Regions from separate parts of the Paenibacillus sp. FSL F4-0097 genome, predicted to be linked through region 2. Evidence: a T-box and tRNA genes for the amino acid it is inferred to sense, from the RefSeq annotation. Region 2 holds a T-box; the other holds one or more tRNA genes.
The links. A T-box is a leader RNA that pairs with one kind of tRNA and senses whether it is charged. The one in region 2 lies ahead of pheS (phenylalanine--tRNA ligase subunit alpha), so its partner is inferred to be a tRNA-Phe.
Positions count from the first base shown of each region.

Region 1: it encodes a tRNA-Phe, which carries the amino acid that the T-box ahead of pheS (phenylalanine--tRNA ligase subunit alpha) is inferred to sense. The anticodon was not compared.

Region 1 is NZ_CP151965.1:143,272-153,738, reverse strand. Features, by position in the region: gene MHH86_RS00750 (acyltransferase) at 1-400, opposite strand, end outside; gene MHH86_RS00745 (acyltransferase) at 512-1,720, opposite strand; gene MHH86_RS00740 (acyltransferase) at 2,014-2,523, opposite strand; gene ppaX (pyrophosphatase PpaX) at 2,520-3,176, opposite strand; gene lgt (prolipoprotein diacylglyceryl transferase) at 3,182-4,213, opposite strand; gene hprK (HPr(Ser) kinase/phosphatase) at 4,226-5,164, opposite strand; gene ugpC (sn-glycerol-3-phosphate ABC transporter ATP-binding protein UgpC) at 5,375-6,496, opposite strand; gene MHH86_RS00715 (helix-turn-helix domain-containing protein) at 6,608-7,702, opposite strand; tRNA gene MHH86_RS00710 (tRNA-Lys) at 7,852-7,924, opposite strand; tRNA gene MHH86_RS00705 (tRNA-Tyr) at 7,930-8,015, opposite strand; tRNA gene MHH86_RS00700 (tRNA-Phe) at 8,024-8,096, opposite strand; tRNA gene MHH86_RS00695 (tRNA-Asp) at 8,159-8,236, opposite strand; tRNA gene MHH86_RS00690 (tRNA-Thr) at 8,251-8,326, opposite strand; tRNA gene MHH86_RS00685 (tRNA-Val) at 8,359-8,434, opposite strand; tRNA gene MHH86_RS00680 (tRNA-Met) at 8,443-8,519, opposite strand; tRNA gene MHH86_RS00675 (tRNA-Ser) at 8,550-8,641, opposite strand; rRNA gene MHH86_RS00670 (23S ribosomal RNA) at 8,724-10,467, opposite strand, start outside.
Region 2 is NZ_CP151965.1:1,849,151-1,859,617, reverse strand. Features, by position in the region: gene MHH86_RS08055 (cupredoxin domain-containing protein) at 26-379, shown strand; gene MHH86_RS08050 (hypothetical protein) at 518-2,608, opposite strand; gene pheT (phenylalanine--tRNA ligase subunit beta) at 2,808-5,252, opposite strand; gene pheS (phenylalanine--tRNA ligase subunit alpha) at 5,435-6,469, opposite strand; T-box leader at 6,530-6,815, opposite strand; gene MHH86_RS08035 (sensor domain-containing diguanylate cyclase) at 7,405-9,018, shown strand; gene pulA (type I pullulanase) at 9,081-10,467, opposite strand, start outside.

The sequences.
Region 1 (10,467 bases), 1.7 Mb from region 2:
TATATGCCGTTCCTGTCCATAAATACTTCCATAGCTTAGAAGCCATCTCCCCCGGAGGTAAGCCCCAAGTATTCCCGGCATTCATTTTTAACGCAAAATACAGCAGTGAAAATACTACATAAGGCACAATAATATAAAGCAGCCTTCTAGAGTAGAACTTTCCTAGCGTTTTGCCACCCAGCGGACGGTCAATATAGTTATAGAAGAGCACGAACCCACTCAAAAATATGAATGAAGGTACGGCGAACTGGCTGAATTTATTAATAAATAAGAACGGATGAAACATGTTTGTGCCTAGTGTCTCCGCCAACGTTCGTGAAGTAGCATGAATAGCCAGCACTGCAAAAATAGCAATCGCCCGAAAAATATCCAGCTGCGGAATTCTTTCTTTTTGTCTCATAATCTTTCCTCCTGTTAAGCTCCGCATCGAAGTGATGCCTTTTTAATCAAGTATTATGAAGGCTACCTTCCCACGTTTAAGCGTGTGCGTGTATGAGACCTTCTTTTAACGTTATTTCTCCTGCTGCACGAATCCCTTTGCCCGTTCCTCAGGGATATAACCTGACTTTTCCTGCGGACTGGACTCCAAAGAGCGAGGCACGCTTCCAAAAATAATCCATGATCCCGGAACTCGCCGGAAAGCAAACTGCACAATAAGCCAGCTCCCTCCCAGTGCGACCACAAGCCCTCCGTAGATGAACAAAACATATGTTAGCGACTCTAGGGGAATATGATATCTGAACCTGCGATATACCGCCAGCAATAGCGGATGAATCAAATATATCGCAAAGGAGAGTTCACCCAAACGAGTAAAAAAAGCAACAATCCCGCGAGGAGCCTTACGATAGATCAGAAATGTAGCATACAACAGAACCAATGCTGATAACATCGTATGGACATTCCATAATAGCTCGTACCACAACGAATCCGTCCACACCCCAATATGGCGGGCCACATACCATAGCTGCACATGGATAAAGGCAGCAATTAACCACCCGCTCACTAATAGGGCAGTCCATCCTTTTTGCTTGGCAGTTAGCTGCCTCCATGGCTTCATCAGCCACGTCTTCACCTTCTCAAAATGAATTGCGATATAAGCACCCATCATATAATAAGCCAGATAAGAGATCGCCAAGCTCCCTTTTTCAACAATGTGCAGTTCGTATTTATTCCAGAAAATAAACCCCCACTGAAGTGCCAATCCGAGTGGAATCGCCCATTTTATTAAAAAGCGGGAACTCTGGAGTAGCTTAAGCAGTACTGGAAAAAGCAAATAAAACTGAATGCTGATAAATACAAAATACAAATGCGCATATGCGGAACCTGAGAATAACGCTCTAATAAAGCTGTACAGGTTGCCACCGAGGTTCTGGGTCAATCGTCCGTTCACATATAAGGTTAGTGCGTAATAGCCCATAGAGGCTAGCAGATAAGGCAATAAAATATACTTTAATCGACGACGGTAGAAATTAATAATCAAGTTGCGTGTCACAGGGCGCCCATAATAATTATAAAACAATACAAAGCTGCTCAGAAAAATAAATGAGGGCGTACCGAATTTAAAGAAAATGTTGATCCAGTTCAGCCAGTAATAATAAGGTGAATGCAGTGCCTGCTCTCCAGCGGCAAAGGATGAGGAATGCACATGCAATACGCCTAAGATCGCTAATGCTCTGAAGATATCCAGCTGGGGCAGCCTTTCCTGTCTCGCAGTGTTCATATTATATTCCTCTTCTCTACTATGATGGTTGTTCATAGAGACGCTAAGCGGAATGTGGAAACTGAAAATACCAGGAAGCCTGCACCTGCTGATTTTACATTCTGATATTTGAAGCTGAATGCCTAGCGTGGGATTCGCCTTATCACTAACGCTAATTATATCGAATGTATCTGTTCTAAAAACTTAAGAAGAACTTAAAGTTTCCTTAATAATCTTCTCTAAGACGCAAGAAACCCTGCAGAACCTGCGCTAAAAAAACGCAATATGTAACTGCAGGGTTAAAAAAGCATCGTTTACACTTGTTCCGCATGTTCTTCCGTTGAAGAGGGGCGCAGCTCTCGCAGTGGATTGCCTCCGACAAAAGAGCCAGCTGCCACATTTTTGTGCACCACGGAGCCAGCAGCTATAACTGCCCAATCTCCAATGGTTACACCGGGAAGAATCGTTGTATTCGCGCCGATCAATACATTTTCACCGATCACCACTTCGCCCAGGCGATATTCCTTGATCAGATACTCATGCGCCAGAATCGTCGTGTTATAACCAATAATAGAATTCTCACCTACCGTTATTTTCTCCGGAAAAAACACATCCACCATTGCCATAAGACCAAAAGCCGTGTGTTTACCAACCTTCATCCCCAGCATCCGTCGATAGATCCAATTCTTTAACGGTAGAATCGGACAATAGCGGGCAATCTGAATAAAAATAAAGTTGCGGACACCCTTCCAAGGGCTGACCGTACGGTAAATATACCAAAGTGAGTTATGACCTTCTACTGGATAACGGGTTACGTTTCTCACGATTCATTCGTTCCTCGCTCCATTATTTCTATAATATCCTTCATGTTATGGATGATAAAGTCCGGATCATACTTGCGGAGCGTATCCTCGCCCTTCAAAGACCAAGATACTCCAACAGCGTATACACCGGCAGCTTTGGCTGATTGAATATCAACCGCACTGTCACCTATCATTAAGGTTTTACGAGGATCAACGCCAAGGTTTTTGACCGCTGTCAGAACGGGCTCCGGATGTGGCTTTGGTTCAGTAACATCGTTCACAGTCACAATCGTATCCATGTACTTAAGCAAATCGAACCTTTCCAGAGTCTTGATCGTTGTTGGACGGATCTTAGTAGTTACAATCCCAAGTTTGATCCCACGACGCGAGAGCTCCTCAATGGTCTCCTTTACAAGCGGGAAGGACCGCACTAACTCATCATGATGCTCATTATTATAAGAACGATAGGACTTTTCTAACGTACCATTTACATCCTCTAGTCCAGAGAATACTCTCATCTGTTGCTGAAGGGTTGTTCCCATATGCGGAATTATCTCTTCTCTGGTCAGTGGAGCCAGACCATTGTCCTTCAGCGCGTACATAAATGAACTAATGATTAGCTCATTCGTATCGACAATCGTTCCATCCAGATCAAAAAGAACGCATTCTATCATAAGTTTTACTGCTCCTTCTTATCTCCATCCGCTGGCTGTCCTTGCTCAGGTTGTGTTCCTTGACGAGTTTTCTGCGGTGTATTTACTGCGCTTTCTGGCACTACAGTATCTGCTTGGATCGGTTTAGTACATACGATAGGGTCAGAATAATGTGCTTTAGGCTCTCCGGTTACTCTGCGAATAACGATCAGCAATATAGCTGCCACAATAATCAGTAGAGAAAGCAGCTGAGAAATACGAATATTACCATAGGCAGGATCCAGATATCCTTGTTCAAAACCTAACCATTCCATCGGACTCCATAAGCCATTTATAAACGAAGCCAGTCCTGCACTTCCGTTAAAAGCTAAACTGTCAGTACGCACAGCCTCGATGAAGAACCGACCGATGGAATACCATATAAAGTAAGACATGAAGATTTCTCCAGCACGTACAAACTTCTGACGACGGAGAACCATCAATAACGCAATCCCTAGTAAGCTCCAAAGAGATTCATACAGGAAAGTCGGATGATGAAAAGCATCCCCTATGTACATTTGATTAACGATGAAGTCAGGTAAATGCAGTTTATCCCGTAAAAAAGATTCCTCAACTACGCTGCCGTATGCCTCTTGGTTGACAAAGTTTCCCCAGCGGCCAATCATTTGACCCGCCAGTAGTCCAGGTGCGCAAATATCAACAATACGCCAGAAAGGGTAACCCTTATAACGGAAATAAATAATTCCGCAAATAATCGCTCCTATTAATGCGCCGTAAATGGCGATGCCGCCATTCCAGATCTTAAAGACGTCTATCAGATTTTGCTTATAATCGTCCCATTTAAAAGCTACAAAATAAATCCGTGCCCCTATAATTGCCGAGGGTACACCCAGTAGCAGCATATCCATAAAGAATTCTTGCGGGATTCCGAACCGTTTGCCCTCGCGGATCGCAAGAAATAATCCCGCGAGTGCACCGACCCCTAGTATTAACCCGTACCAGTGTACAGGCAGTGATCCAATTGAGAATACAATAGGATCTATTGCTAATGGGAACATTGTCTCACACTCCTAATCGAGATCGTCCATATCCTCAGATATGGTCGCAGTTAACTTATTCGTAAACTGCAGGGCTGCATTAAAGCCCATTTGCTTCAGGCGATAGTTCATCGCAGCAACCTCAATAATAACGGCAAGGTTACGTCCTGGACGTACAGGAATGGTTACAAGTGGAACATCGGTATCAATAATCCGCGTCGTTTCCTCATCAAGTCCAAGCCGGTCATACTGCTTGTCTTGCTGCCAAGCCTCTAATCTAACGACAAGTGTAATCCGTTTATGATTACGGATAGCACCCGCACCAAAAAGTGTCATTACGTTAATGATACCTACTCCGCGAATTTCCAACAAGTGACGGATCAACTCAGGGGCTGTACCATGCAGCTGGTTATCTGAAGTCTGGCGGATTTCCACGGCATCATCAGCGATCAGTCTATGTCCACGTTTTACAAGTTCAAGGGCTGTCTCACTCTTACCAATACCACTACTACCAGTAATCAGCATACCTACACCATATACATCACAGAGTACACCATGAATCGTTGCTGTAGGGGCTAATCTCCCTTCTAAGAAGCTCGTCAAACGGCTGGAGAAAATAGTCGTAGCCATCGAGCTACGAAGCACAGGAAGTCCCTTTTCATTACTTATATCAATTAACTCCTGTGGCACATCCAAACTACGGGTAATTACGATACAAGGTGTATTGTCATTACAGATTCCACGAAGCCTACTTTTACGTTCAGCTTCAGGCAGCATGGAGAAGAATGCGAGTTCTGTCTTACCTAATAGTTGAACACGTTCTTCCGGATAATATTCGAAATAACCAGCAATCTCTAGTCCAGGGCGATTCAGGTCATCGACCGTAATAGGTCGCTTTAGACCTTCCTGGCCGGAAATAACCTCTAATTGAAAATGTTGTACCAATTCAGATACTTTTACTTTCTTAGCCATGTAAATTCGTCCTTTCGTCACCTGCGGTATATGTCCGCTTACTGCGTCCGGTTGACAGCGATCTCATTACAATTCCGGAGGTAATTCTCCTGCTATCTTAATTGATAACGCTTGTGAATGCAATCTTAACGCCTATCCATTACGACCCTAATTAAACAATAAAGCCACCCTTTCGGGTGGCTTTATCAAGAGAGAAAAGATCCTGCGATCTTATCCCAACAGAATGTTAACTTCGGATTCTTTATCGAAGAAGTGAACTTTGTTCATATCGATAGCCAATTTTGGCTTGCTGCCTTCGCGAGTAGTGGAACGTCCATCTACACGAGCGATTACAGTAGATTTACCAAGGCCGCTCAAGTAAAGGAGCATTTCGTGACCAAGGTTTTCAGTTACATCAACCAATGAAGTAAAGATTGTGTTCGGGGAAGCTTCCAAGAATACTGGCTCTTCATGGATATCTTCTGGACGAACGCCCATAATTACTTCTTTGCCAATGTAGCCTTTGCTGCGGATGATTTGAGCTTTTCCGCCTGGTACTTCAACATCAAGGTTCTCAGCACGGAAACGGACAGAACCGTTTGCTTCGGACAAAGTACCATTGATAAAGTTCATTGTAGGGGATCCGATAAATCCAGCTACGAACAGGTTAGTTGGTTCATTGTACAACTCTTCAGGGGAAGCAGCTTGTTGAATGATACCATCATACATAACTACGATACGGTCACCCATTGTCATAGCTTCTGTTTGGTCATGCGTTACGTAGATACAAGTGGTTTCAAGGCGTTTAACCAGTTTAGTGATTTCAGCGCGCATTTGACCACGAAGTTTAGCATCCAAGTTGGAAAGAGGCTCATCCATCAAGAAGACTTGTGGATCACGTACGATAGCGCGTCCCAAAGCTACACGTTGGCGTTGACCACCGGAAAGTGCTTTTGGTTTACGATCTAGCAAATGCTCGATATCGAGAATTCTAGCAGCTTCACGTACTTTCTTGTCGATTTCATCTTTCTTCACTTTACGAAGTTTCAAACCGAAAGCCATGTTTTGGTATACGCTCATATGCGGATACAGGGCGTAGGATTGGAATACCATCGCGATATCGCGGTCTTTAGGTGCAACGTCGTTGACTACACGATCGCCAATGTACATTTTACCTTCGGAGATTTCTTCCAGACCAGCAATCATACGCAAAGTTGTGGATTTACCGCAACCGGATGGTCCAACCAATACTAGAAATTCCTTATCTTTAATATCAAGATTGATATCCATTACTGTTGCTTTATCTGAACCCGGGTATTTTTTGAAAATATGCTCTAAACGTACGCCTGCCATTGTATTTCCCCCTCGAGTTAATTATTGATTAATTGAAAAATTCTTTTTTCCTTGTACATTTATATTACCCTAGACGGGACACGGTGGCTATTTGTAACGTTCACAAAAAACCTATTTCCTTTTCGTCACTTTATACAAAAGCATAGTAAGCTTCACAATAGCAGCGTCCCCAAAGCTACGCACATCGGCACCCGTCTCCTGCTTTATCTTGTCCAGACGGTATAAAAGCGTGTTGCGATGAATATATAGCTTCTTGGCTGTTTCACTTACATTACAATCCATCTCAAAAAACGTCTCCAGAGTCATCAGCATTTCTTTATCTGATAATACGGAAGAATAGTCGCCAATCTGTCCAAGTAACTGTTTACGCCGTGCATCAGGAATGCTGTTAACCAAACGTTCCAAATGCAGCTCCCAAGGTAAATGAATATATTCACCCACTTGGAAAATTCGTCCGAGTACAATAGTCTCTCTCAGCAAGGCCACGGATCCCGTCAATCCCTTAACAGGAACGATAGCCGGAGCTACAGCCAAATGGAATACACCTACCCATTCGCTGGCTATCAGTTCGTGTAAGCCCATGCTTGTCTGAGCCAGAATTTCATCTACGCTCTCTTCTTCCTCATCCTTATCATCTCCGCCCGTGAGTAATTCCTTCCGGGCCAATATTAACCATTCTTTTTCTTGAAGAGGTATAAGCAGAATTTCATTCTCAAAATAGCTGCGCAACAGCTTCATTAAGGAACGATAAGTGATCTGCGGGCTATGTGCATTCTCACTGCTAAGTAGGAATGGAACCATATCTCCGAATAAACGTCCCTTTAGAGCCATCTCATCGGGTATCTCAGAGTCATTTTTCTCTTGCTCCAGTTCGGTGTTCAACCAGGTACCCAGCTGCCGAGCCTCCGCTTCCCCTTCTTCTCTAACCCCAGTAGCTTTTAGTGCAATTGCAAAGTTTCGAACCGCATAATTCACTAATTGTATTTCCAAAGAGTTAAGTCCATCCAATTCCACCCAGACAGCGGTTACACGTCCATCAGTCTCATATAATGGTGCCCAAAGATGACCCTCATGGATTACCGGCTGTTCTTGTGCTTCCAATCCCAGGCTAAAAAGAGAAGCTGAATGTTGCCTCCCTAACTGCTTGATTCCGGTTTTCTTTCCGGTGAGCTGCTCTAACTTTTTCCGCAATGTTTCGCTATCCATAGTCACCATACTCCACCACTTTTGCTCTTTTCGCCTATTTTAGCATATTCTCTAATATTATGTTAATCACTACAGCAGCGCGCTACTATAATACGACATAAAAACACAAAAAAAGCCACCACCCTAAGGTGATGACTTTCTGTTTGGGATGAGCCATGAAGGACTCGAACCTTCGACACCCTGATTAAAAGTCAGGTGCTCTACCAACTGAGCTAATGGCTCATAAATGGTGGGGGATGATGGATTCGAACCACCGAACACGTACGTGAGCAGATTTACAGTCTGATGCGTTTGGCCACTTCGCTAATCCCCCAAAAAAGGTGGCTCGGGACGGAATCGAACCGCCGACACGAGGATTTTCAGTCCTCTGCTCTACCGACTGAGCTACCGAGCCATAAGATTACATGACAATTAAGCGGAAAAGTCTTACACTTCCCACTCATTTTGTGGAAAAAATGGCGGAACCGACGGGATTCGAACCCGCGGTCTCCTGCGTGACAGGCAGGCATGTTAGGCCAACTACACCACGGTTCCGCATTAAATAAAAATGGTGCCGGCGAGAGGACTTGAACCCCCAACCTACTGATTACAAGTCAGTTGCTCTACCAGTTGAGCTACACCGGCACGGTGTAAAAGCAATTCTAAAAAGATGAAAATGGTGGAGGCTGAGGGGATCGAACCCCCGACCCTCTGCTTGTAAGGCAGATGCTCTCCCAGCTGAGCTAAGCCTCCAGGTATTATGGTAGCGGCGAAGGGGATCGAACCCCCGACCTCACGGGTATGAACCGTACGCTCTAGCCAGCTGAGCTACACCGCCACAATAATTAGTATTGCTATGGATTGAAAATGGCGGAGAGAGTGGGATTCGAACCCACGCACCGCTTACGCAGTCTAACCCCTTAGCAGAGGGTCCCCTTATAGCCACTTGGGTATCTCTCCAAACGATATCAGTACCACAGCAATCCAAACAGGAATTTGACTCCCTGAAAACTGAATCCGAAACAAATCTGCATTCTAAGTATAGGATAAGCCCTCGACCGATTAGTATTGGTCAGCTCCATGCATTGCTGCACTTCCACCTCCAACCTATCTACCTCGTCGTCTTCAAGGGGTCTTACTAATTGGGAAATCTCATCTTGAGGGGGGCTTCACGCTTAGATGCTTTCAGCGCTTATCCCGTCCGTACGTAGCTACCCAGCCATGCTCCTGGCGGAACAACTGGTGCACCAGCGGTACGTCCATCCCGGTCCTCTCGTACTAAGGACAGCTCCTCTCAAATTTCCTGCGCCCACGACAGATAGGGACCGAACTGTCTCACGACGTTCTGAACCCAGCTCGCGTACCGCTTTAATGGGCGAACAGCCCAACCCTTGGGACCTACTTCAGCCCCAGGATGCGATGAGCCGACATCGAGGTGCCAAACCTCCCCGTCGATGTGGACTCTTGGGGGAGATAAGCCTGTTATCCCCAGGGTAGCTTTTATCCGTTGAGCGATGGCCCTTCCATGCGGTACCACCGGATCACTAAGTCCGACTTTCGTCCCTGCTCGACTTGTAGGTCTCGCAGTCAAGCTCCCTTATGCCTTTGCACTCTGCGAATGATTTCCAACCATTCTGAGGGAACCTTGGAACGCCTCCGTTACTCTTTAGGAGGCGACCGCCCCAGTCAAACTGCCCGCCTGACACGGTCCCCGTACCCGATAAGGGTACTAGGTTAGAACCTAGATACGATCAGGGTGGTATCCCAACGGCGCCTCCACCGAAGCTTGCGCTCCGATTTCTACGGCTCCCACCTATCCTGTACAGATCGTACCCAAATTCAATATCAAGCTGCAGTAAAGCTCCATGGGGTCTTTCCGTCTTGTCGCGGGTAACCTGCATCTTCACAGGTATTAAAATTTCACCGGATCTCTCGTTGAGACAGCGCCCAAGTCGTTACGCCATTCGTGCGGGTCAGAATTTACCTGACAAGGAATTTCGCTACCTTAGGACCGTTATAGTTACGGCCGCCGTTTACTGGGGCTTCGGTTCATAGCTTCGGGTTACCCCTAACCACTCCCCTTAACCTTCCAGCACCGGGCAGGCGTCAGCCCGTATACTTCGCCTTGCGGCTTCGCACAGACCTGTGTTTTTGCTAAACAGTCGCTTGGGCCTTTTCACTGCGGCCCCCTCGTGCTATTCACACTACCGGGGCACCCCTTCTCCCGAAGTTACGGGGTCATTTTGCCGAGTTCCTTAACGAGAGTTCTTCCGCGCGCCTTAGAATTCTCTTCTCGCCTACCTGTGTCGGTTTGCGGTACGGGCACCTTCTCCTGGCTAGAGGCTTTTCTTGGCAGTGTGAGATCATGACCTTCGCTACTATAATTTTCGCTCCCCATCACAGCCCAGCCTTATCGATGTGCGGATTTGCCTACACATCAGCCTCACTGCTTAGACGGACATCCATCAGTCCGCGTCACTACCCTCCTGCGTCACCCCATCGCTCATAGCGGATTACGGTGGTACAGTAATTTCAAACTGTTGTCCTTCGACTACGCCTTTCGGCCTCGCCTTAGGTCCCGACTTACCCTGAGCGGACGAGCCTTCCTCAGGAAACCTTGGGCTTTCGGCGGATCAGATTCTCACTGATCTTTTCGTTACTCATACCGGCATTCTCACTTGTGTAGTGTCCAGCGCTCTTTTCAGTACACCTTCAACCCCTACACAACGCTCCCCTACCCCAGATACATACGTATCTAGCCATAGCTTCGGTGGTGTGTTTAGCCC
Region 2 (10,467 bases):
TAAAAAATTTGCAATTCTACTTTCAATGGTGTTCGTTATAGCACTTACAGCCTGTGGGAACAGCAATGATAGTGCTGCTGGCAATGCTAACACATCGGAGCCGGAGATCGAGGCAGAAACAGAACTCATAATTACAGCTACGAATTACAGCTTTGATCAGGAAGAATATCATCTAAAAAAGGGTGTACCCGTCAAAATCATTTTTAAAAATGATGACGGCAATCACGGTATCCTTATTCCTGAGTTCGAGCTGCAGCTTAATGAAAAAAAATCCTCAAAGGTGATCGTACCAGAGGAAGCTGGAACTTTCGAAATGACCTGTTCCATTATGTGTGGCTCCGGACATAGCGGAATGAGAGCTACTATCATCGTGGAATAGATTACACATAAACAGCCGATTATTAGGGATTCTCCCTGATATCGGCTGTTTTTTTAATCTGAGCTCATTAATAAAGAGTGCTGACCCGAGATAGATCTCTCTACTCATCAGGTCAGCCCTCTTACTTGCATCCGGCATTCAACTGTCCTGCTCGATCAGTTGAATCCATTCATTATATTCATTTTGCAGCTTGGCATATTCCTCTTTAAGGTTACGATGCTCGTCCGTAAGCTTGTCAAGCTCTTCCTGACGCATTTCAAACTGGACCTGCAACAAACGAAGCTGTCCTTGAACCATTTCATAGCTTTCACCAACTTCACCTAACTGCTGAAGCACCTCGCTACGTTCACGATCAATAGCTTCCTGCTTCATCTCAGCCTCGCCGGCTTCCTGCTGCCAAATGTCGATCTCCTCGCGCAGCTTCGCTTCGAGATCCGTCCACTGCAGCTGCCGATCGGATAGCTCCTCGTACTTGTGCTTCCAAGAAGCTCCGTACGCCTCTGCTTCCTTCAGCACTTCCTGTTGCTCAGCAACAGTAGCAGCGGCTTCACGACTAGCTTCAGACAGCTCTTCTAAGCGTCGTGTTGCCTCTTCGCCTTCTTCCTGCAGCAGTTGATATCTTTCCTGCAGGCGTTCTCCTTCTTGCAGTACATCATCGTATTGAGCAATCAATTCCTCATAACGCACACGAAGCGCAGACAGCTCCTTCTGAACCTGCACACCTTGCTCCCGAAGTGCCGCTGTTTCGCGTTCTGCATCTGTACGAAGCTGAACCTCCTGATCCAGCTGCTGTACTAATCCATCGGCTTGCCCACGTAGCGTGTCGATCTCTTTCTGAAGCAACACGGATTTCTCCTCAGACTCCAGCAGATTCATTTCCAGTTCACCAATATCTTCCATACGTTTATCCGAAAGCTCCTGCCAGTTAGCCGCCTCTGCTGCTGATCCCGCAAGTTCTTCCTGAACACGGTGCAGATTCTCACTCGTCTCCTGTAGAGACGCTCTTAGCTCTGTCGCTTCATTCTGTGACTGTTGATAACGCTGGCGTAACTCTTCCAGCTCCTCATTCAACAGTGTGCCCAGCTCAGTAGCTGTGCGCAGCTCTTCACTGAGCTGTTCTTCACGTTTAACAATCGCTTCATATTGTCCAAGCAGCGTCTGTCTTGCATCTCGCTCACTCTTAAGACTGGCTTCAGCCGCCCGTAATCTGGACTGAAGTTGCCCGGTCCCACCACGAAGCTCCGCCAGCTGTTTCTCCAGCTCTTGAATGCTTTGCTTATGTCTATGCTCTTGAGTGCCTTGTGACTGCCGCAGTTCCTTATTCTTGGTTTGCTCCCGCTGCAGTGCTTCACGTTCTTCCGCCAGCTCTTTGCCCAACTTCGCTTTGGTACTCTCAAGCTCTTTACCTAAGGTCAACTTGGTATCCTCAAGCTCCTTACCCAGCGTCAATCTGGTATCTTCGAGTTCTTTACCTAATGTAGACTTGGTAACCTCAAGCTCTTCCTCCAGTGTTGACTTGGTCTCGGTCAACTCAAGCTGCAGAGCAGACAGCGTGTCTGTCTTCTCCTTGGTCAGCGTCTCTCGGATGTTCTCCAGCTCTTGCAGATGAGCAGCCTTCTGCTCCTCCAGCTGCTGCAAGCGGATGGCTTCCGCCTTCGCCAGTTCCTGCCGCTGTTGTTCACGACTAGCTGCCCGCTCTTCTTCGTAGCTTGTCCGCAGTTCTTGCAGCTCTATCTCGCGCTCAAGCAATTCTTCTTCCAGCTTCTTGCGTGCAACTTCCACAGCTTGCACTGCCTCCTGAAGCTGCTCCGCATGTACCTTGCGTTCATTCTCCTGAATCTCCAAATGCCGCTTACGCTCTTCCTCCGCAGCAGCAATCAGTCGCCCAGCCTCTTCTTTGGCCGCAGCTTCAAGTCGCTCAATTTCTTCTTGCCGCTCCCGCTGTACCTCCAGCAGGCGAGATACTTCCAATCGCAGTTCACTGCGTTCACCTGTCATCATGTTTAGTTCATTTTTGAAGTCCTGAACCTGAATAGCCTGCTCCGCCATATGTACAGCTGCAAGCACCGCTATACGCGGTGTGTCCAGTCTGGTGTGTGATTTAGAAATCGTGCGCATATGTTCATCAACATAACGGGCCACTTGTTTCATATATTCAGTACTGCTTCCGACGAGTTTATAGGAAGTTCCGTATATCTCCACGGCGACACGTGTCCGGTCCATAGCCACAGTTGTGCCCTCCTTTGTATGTGTGCGGATTCTAAGCTAGTTTCACTTCTTCTATTGTAGCTTTTTTGGTAAGCATTTGGCAAAATCCCTAATATTCAATAGATTATGGCTGATATTCTCCGCTTTGCACTCTACCTAGAAAAAACCGCAGCGAATCTCAGTTTCTAAATGGATTCGCTGCGGCTTTACACAATTCCTGCTACTTTCTTAATTCTGCACCAAAAGTTTGTTGAAGAGATGCTAATACCTTCTCATGCACCTCTCCTACTTCTTCATCAGTCAATGTATGTTCACTATGACGATACAGCAGTGAGATCGCGATGCTCTTCTTTCCACTCTCCAGCTTACCGCCAGTGTACACGTCAAATACCTGTACGGACTGGAGCAAAGTACCTCCGTTATCACGGATGGAAGCCAGCAGATCGCCCGCTGGTACAGCGGAATCCACGACCACAGCAATATCCCGTTCCATTCCCGGGAAACGCGGAAGCTCATTATATTGCAAACGGCTTTGCGCACTTTCATATAACGGCTGCAATAAAATTTCTGCCGCATAAGTATCCACCAGATCCAGCTGTCTTTGCAGATCCGGATGAATCTGCCCCATCGTTCCGATCTTCACACGGCCCTCGTTCCCGAGTAAATATACCGATGCGGAACGCCCAGGATGAAATCCTTCTGGACTGTCTCCCACATAGACGATTTTATCAGTCAGCCCTAAATGAGCAAATACCGTTTCCAGCGCACCCTTCAAATCAAAGAAGTCCACAGGCTGTGCCGAAACATTCCATTGCTTCACTGTTAAGCTTCCGCTAAGCAACAGCCCCAGCACTGGCAGTTCGCGTGGTTGGCGAGTCAGCTGTTCTTCATCCGTGAAGAAGACGTTGCCGATTTCAAACAATGCCAAGTCGCTTTGACGACGATTGGTATTGTAGCTGGCAATATCCAATAGTTGCGGAAGAAGGCTGGTACGCAGTACGCTGCGTTCTTCACTCATCGGCATAGCCAGCTTCACCGCTACTGCTCCTTCTGATAACGCAGGGAACATTGTGCTTTGTTGCGGCTGGATGAAGGAGTAACCCATCACCTCTTGGTAACCGCCATGTGACAATAAGCGGCGCAGTTCACGACGGAGCGCTTGCTTGTGAGTTAGTGCTCCTGGCGTTGTAATTCCTTCAATTAGAGTCGTTGGAATATTGTCATATCCGTACAGGCGGGCAATTTCTTCAATAAGATCAACATCATAGCTGATATCGCCACGTCTGGTTGGGACTTGAACTTCAATCAGCCCTTGTGCGGTATCTCCGCATTTGAAGTGTAGACGGCCAAACAATGTCTTCACTTCCAGCAAGGACAAATCCGTTCCCAGATAACGATTCAGTTTCTCTAAGGACAAGGTGAGAACCTTCTCTTGAACAGCGTCAGTTCCTGCTTGCACGATGCCTTCATGGACCGATCCGCCAGCATAACGTGCAATCAGCACTGCTGCACGGTTCAATGCAGGAATAACTGCACTTGGATCCACTTCCTTCTCGAAACGAAGGGAGGCCTCAGAGCGAAGTCCCAATTGACGCGAGGTTTTACGAATCGTACCACCATCAAACTTAGCAGATTCCAGAACAAGGTTTACCGTCTCAGCAGTAACCTCTGTATCCCGTCCACCCATTACTCCGGCCAGACCTACAGCTTTAACTCCATCAGCGATAACGAGCATTTGCGGCTCTAGCTTACGCTCTTGACCGTCAAGTGTAACCAAAACTTCACCTTCATGGGCAAGACGAACGCCGAGTTCTCCACCTTGCACTTTATCTGCATCAAAAGCATGCAGCGGCTGTCCATATTCCAGCATCACGTAATTGGTAATGTCCACGATATTATTAATTGGACGAACCCCAGCAGCCATCAGACGATTCTGAATCCACAGCGGTGATGGTGCAGGTTTAACACCTGCAATATAACGAACTGCATAATGGCTGCAGTATTCTTCATCTTCAATCTTGACGGAAATGGAATCCGCAGCAGGACCACTGATCTCAATAATTTCGCTTTTTGGATCAGGCAATTTAACTTCACGCCCAAGAATCGCACTTACTTCATAAGCAGCACCAATCATACTGAGGCAATCCGAACGGTTCGGAGTCAGATCGAATTCCAGAATCTCGTCATCTAAGCCGAGGACCTTGGAAATATCCTGACCAATCTCTGTCCCTTCAGGCAGCACAAGAATACCTTCTTGTTGCTCTTTTGGAAGCAATTTATCATTCAGTCCCAATTCTTTGGCCGAGCAGATCATCCCTTGCGATAGGACGCCGCGCAGCTTGGCTTTTTTGATATCCAGTCCTGGCAGCTTAGCACCGACCAGTGCTACAGGTACAGTTTGACCTGCAGCTACATTTTTTGCGCCACAGACGATTTGTAGATCCTCATCTTGGCCCGCATCCACGATACATACGTTCAGCTTGTCGGCATCAGGATGTTTTTCCTTTGATTTCACATAGCCGGTTACGATGCCGGAAATGCCTTTATTGCGGCGCTCTACGCCGTCAATCTCAATGCCGGCAGCGGTAATCTTCTCCGCTAGCTGTTCGGCGGTTACTCCTTCAATCGATGTATAATCAGCCAACCATCCGGTTGATACTTTCATATCCGCTCACTTCCTTTATGTTTCAGATGTATTTATTTCACTGTCGTTCGTGCTGCTTCCTGTGGGAGAACGGATGAAGTGCACTCAATTTCAGCTACACACTATTAAGGACGGTCCCTACAAGGAAATCAAATGCTCCAAAACCCATTCTCCAGCCACTATCAGCTAGCGCACCACAATAACTAAACGCCCTTGAACTGCTTCACAAAACTCATATCATTACTATAGTAATGACGGATGTCATCGATGCCGTATTTAAGCATTGCAATCCGCTCTACACCCATTCCGAAGGCGAAGCCGCTGTATTCAGCAGGATCATAGCCACCCATTTTCAGTACATTCGGGTGTACCATACCTGCGCCAAGGATTTCTAACCATCCACTTTGCTTGCATAGTCTGCAGCCATCGCCACCACATTTGAAGCAGCTTACGTCTACTTCAACACTTGGCTCCGTGAATGGGAAAAAGCTCGGACGAAGACGAATGCCTGTATTCGGTCCAAACATCTCCTGCACAAATTGTTGCAGGGTGCCCTTCAGATCACTCATTCGAATGTTACTTCCAATGACCAAACCTTCGATTTGGTGGAACTGGAAGGAATGCGTTGCATCATCATCATCACGGCGGAATACTTTACCCGGACAGATGATTTTAACAGGAGCTTCACCGTTCATAGCCTGCATAGTACGAATCTGTACTGGCGAGGTTTGAGTGCGCATTAGCAGGTCATCTGTTAAATAGAAAGAATCCTGCATATCACGTGCCGGGTGATTCTTAGGCAGATTTAGAGCTTCAAAGTTATAATAATCGGTCTCCACTTCCGGACCTTCAGCTACACGGTAGCCCATGCCGATAAAAATATCCTCAATCTCCTGTACGACTCTGCTAAGCGGGTGAATGCCCCCCTGCTGTAAACGGCGACCCGGTAAGGTTACGTCTACTTTTTCAGCCTGCAGACGTTGCTGGGTTTCCTGCTCTTGAAAAGCCTCCTGCTTCGCGCCGATAATCTCCTCAATAGCACTGCGAACCTGATTCGCCACTTGCCCGATTACCGGACGCTCCTCAGCACTAAGTCCTCCCATACCGCGCAGAACCTCTGTAAGCTCACCTTTTTTACCGAGATACTTCACTCTTAAATCATTTAGTACCTGCGGATCCATAACCTCCTGCAGCTTAGCCAGCGCTTCAACCTTCAATGCTTCCAACTTCTCTTTCATGGCCGTGTACAGCCCCCTTCAATCATTGTCTAGTTCAACAAAAAAAGGCCTTTCCTCCCGGTAAGGGACGAAAAGACCGTGGTACCACCCTTGTTAGACAAGCTGATCTGTTCCCCTTAAGAGCTTCATTCCCTCTTTTGGCTGGACAGATACCTATCTCACTTTATACAGAAATAACGGTCTGTGACCGGTATCCCCTACCCTTCCCTATTAGACAGCTTAAGGAATTCAGGGAACTGCTCCGGAGTGAACTTCGACAGCTCTGCTTCTTAGAAACGCTCTCAATCCGCGGCGTCTCCTCCCTGTAAGTCAGGCACTGTGTACTCTTCTCCATCACTGCATTTCACAATTCATGCTAATTGTCAGGTATCTCTTTACTACAAGAGATATGTCTCTTTATTATATGCAAAATCTGTCGTTTTGACAAGCTGGATTGGCATCGGGGCGGGCAGGCGTGATTTTTGGAATGATGCCTGCGAACAAAGCCGCACGACTTCACCCCATTCACGCACTGCGTAACGAATAATGAATGATTAGCTTTCCTGTAGTCATTATGACTAAGGGCAGTTTTTTTCAGCAGCTGTAAGCCGTATCATTTATGATCGAGTGGGGTAATAGGATCCATCGGTTTGAATATAGATAATTCAATAGGCCCATACATTAAACTTTAAATTTTGTCTTTTGGATTATTATGAGTAAAGATTGCTCTATAAGCAGCACGTCCTATATACTTGATATACTAGAAACTACCATTTACTCACACGTACACTTTCCTATGTTTTCCCACTATGTATACAACACCTCTTTTATTCCCATAAGCACCTTCAAACATCAGTGACTGAGTTAAATTACGCCTGACCATAGATTGACTTCTGCAGGTTCTACTTAAGCAGCAATAGATTTACTTAATCATCTTATACAGGGAGAAGATGACTGTGGCAGGGTTCTTCGAATTCAAGGTAACACGCAAACTATTCTATGTCTTCGCTGCAATCTCCGTCCTTCTGGTCGGGATCAGCGTGTCCTCGCTACTCTATTTAAATCACACTATTAATAGATTGTCAGATTCTCTTTATGATGATATATATCAGAACTCTAAGCTCATACTAAGCGCCGATCGTGATCTGCATCAAGCTGCTGTAGCCTTGCAAATCGCAATGGGCCCAAACCTAACAGCCGCGGAAGGTGAACAGTTCACTACGGAGTTTATAGATAATAATCTTCAAGCGCAGGAACGAATAAGTCTAGCAAGAGCAAATATCAACGCTATAAAAAAACCTTACAGTGATATGAAACAAAGTGGAATTATCCTTTCCGAATTAAAAAACGAGCTGCGCTCCTTTGAAACTACTATTGTCATGTGGAAAAATTCAGGGCATACGCTAATAACGGAACGGACGAAGAGTAGCTGGAATCCGGATTCATATTCTGCGCTCACCCTAAACTCGCAATTCAATGAAGCTAGAGCATATCTCGATCAAGCAGAGGACTTGATTGGCAACTACGCCTTGCAAGTAACGGACGGTTTTAAGGATAAAAAAAGCGCTTTGTTCTCCCTGTATTCGCTCCTCTTACTTGTGTTTCTCCTGGTCATTATTTACCTTGGACGCAAAATCATCTGGCTCCAGAATGAAATGCTGGAAGAACAAACACTTTATCAGCTAATCGGTGAAACCATGTCTGATTTCATTATTTTGACGGATCCTAACGGGTTGATTCTATACGCTTCCCCCTCACACTCCAGTATTCTAGGCTATGTGCCTAAAAAAGGAGATCCGTTATCCAACTATATACGTGAACCGGAGATTGCCTGGGCTAAATTAAAGAGCGTGGTTCAGGGAACCCCGCGCATTTCAGAACTGCGCATGCGCGGAGCAGAAGGCCAATGGGTATGGCTTGAAACTAAGGTGTCACCTGTTCTCGGCAGCCGTAAATTCCCAGCACAATTCATGCTGTTATCTCGAGAAATTACCCAGCGAAAACAATACGAAGAACGACTACATAAGCTAGCCTTCTATGATCATTTAACAGCGATTCCCAACAGGGCTCATTTCAAAATGTATATGGAGAACCTTATCACACAACCCGAAGAACGGAAGCAAAAAATTGCACTGGCCCTGCTGGATTGTGACAGATTCAAGCAGCTAAATGATACCTTAGGCCATCTGGCTGGAGACGAATTTCTTCAGCTGCTCTCCCGTGAACTTCAGCATACAGTCAAAGGAATAGGTCAGGCCTTCCGGATCGGCGGAGATGAATTCGCAGTTGTACTGCATCGATTCACTTCTCCAGAGATGCTTGATGAAACGCTGCAGCGGTTACTTAAACTGTTCAATAAGTCTTGGTCTGTTGATAACGGGTCCAGCTTCCACACCTCCGCGAGTATCGGAGTAGCTTTATTTCCTGAACATGGAAGCAGTATCAATGAACTGCTGCGTGCCGCCGATTTGGCGATGTACCGCTCCAAAGACCATGGTGGCAATAAAGCCAATCTTTACTATGAGCTTGTGGACGAAGAGTTTGCTGACCAGACCATTGTAAAACCATAAAACCAAATAAAAAGCTGTCTCAGGATACAATCAACCCTGAAACAGCTTTTTTTGTATTGCCACTAACTGCTTAACCGAAGATGATCCTCTGAAATTCCATCAATCTCCTGTTCACGATCCCGGACTAAGACCTTGGTTAACTCTCCATTCGTAGAACAATCAATGAAGCGGTCTCCGTCTCCATCTTTTTCTTCCCAATCATTAAGCCGCAAAATATATCCGATGGATTGGGTATCTGGCAGCACTTCGATGCGGGCTACTGCACGCCCGTTCTCCATATAACGGAAATCGCATTGTCCATCCTGGATTCCTGTATCCCAAACCCAAAGATTCCAGCCTTGGTAATTCCGATCTGGGCGTTCATAGTGTATTTCGATGATTTTAGAGCGTGGGGCTGGCTCACCACATTCATCATAAAGGACCATCATCGACAACCCTTCCACCTCTACCTCATTGCCTTCGATCCTGCGGAGGGCTTCTGTACCTGCATGGGTATGGTCTACTACTATACTCCACCCGTTAGAAATCTCAGGAAGAGCCACCGTCATTCGATCATTATTAGCATTGAAGATAACGGTTATATTGTTCCAAAGATCGCCTCCTGCATGGCCTCTAAGAAAATACGATACTATTCCGCCATCACATCGCAGAAATTCCAACGAACGTTCAATTTCCTGGCGGCCATGCAGACGAAATGCCGGATGTGTGCGCCGCAGCTCGATCAGGCCTTTATAATATTGAAATACGGGCTTAAATACGCTTTTCATATTCCAGCGGATCGAGTTGATCGCGTCACCGCTGCGGTAGCTGTTATGATCCCCAAATTTACTGCGCAGGAGCTCATCTCCAGCATGCAGGAAAGGTATCCCTTGCGATGTCAGAATAATTCCGTTAGCAAGCAAGGAACGACGTACAGTTTCATTACCGAGAATGTTCTCCGGATCTACATTCACGTATGGATTGGCAAGGGCCACTGCATCTTCAAGATCCTCGTTATCCATGTTGGCGATTACCGGAAAATCAGCTTTCTGGCTCCCCCCTTGAACGATAAGCAACTTATCCCATAAATTCAAATTATCATGGGCAGTTACATAGTTCACAGATTCCACAGGCGAGTCCGTAAACTCATGAATTGCTCCTTTAATTCCGGCTGCAATAGCACCTTCTTTGCCGTATTCGCCTGTCACGAACCCTCTTCCGAAGCCATCACTATCCCCTTTGATCGCTGAACGAAAGTTATCGTTGAAGACAGCATAACCCTTGCCCCGTTGTACACCTTTTAGCGTTTTAGTGGCCAGCGGAGAATCTCCACCCGTCCAAGGTTCACCGTAAAGCAACAGATTCGGATTCACTTCTAGACGGAGCTCTTCCGTAATCTCCCGCATGGTAACACTGTCCATCAGACCCATCAGATCAAACCGGAAACCATCGATATGATATTCCGCAGCC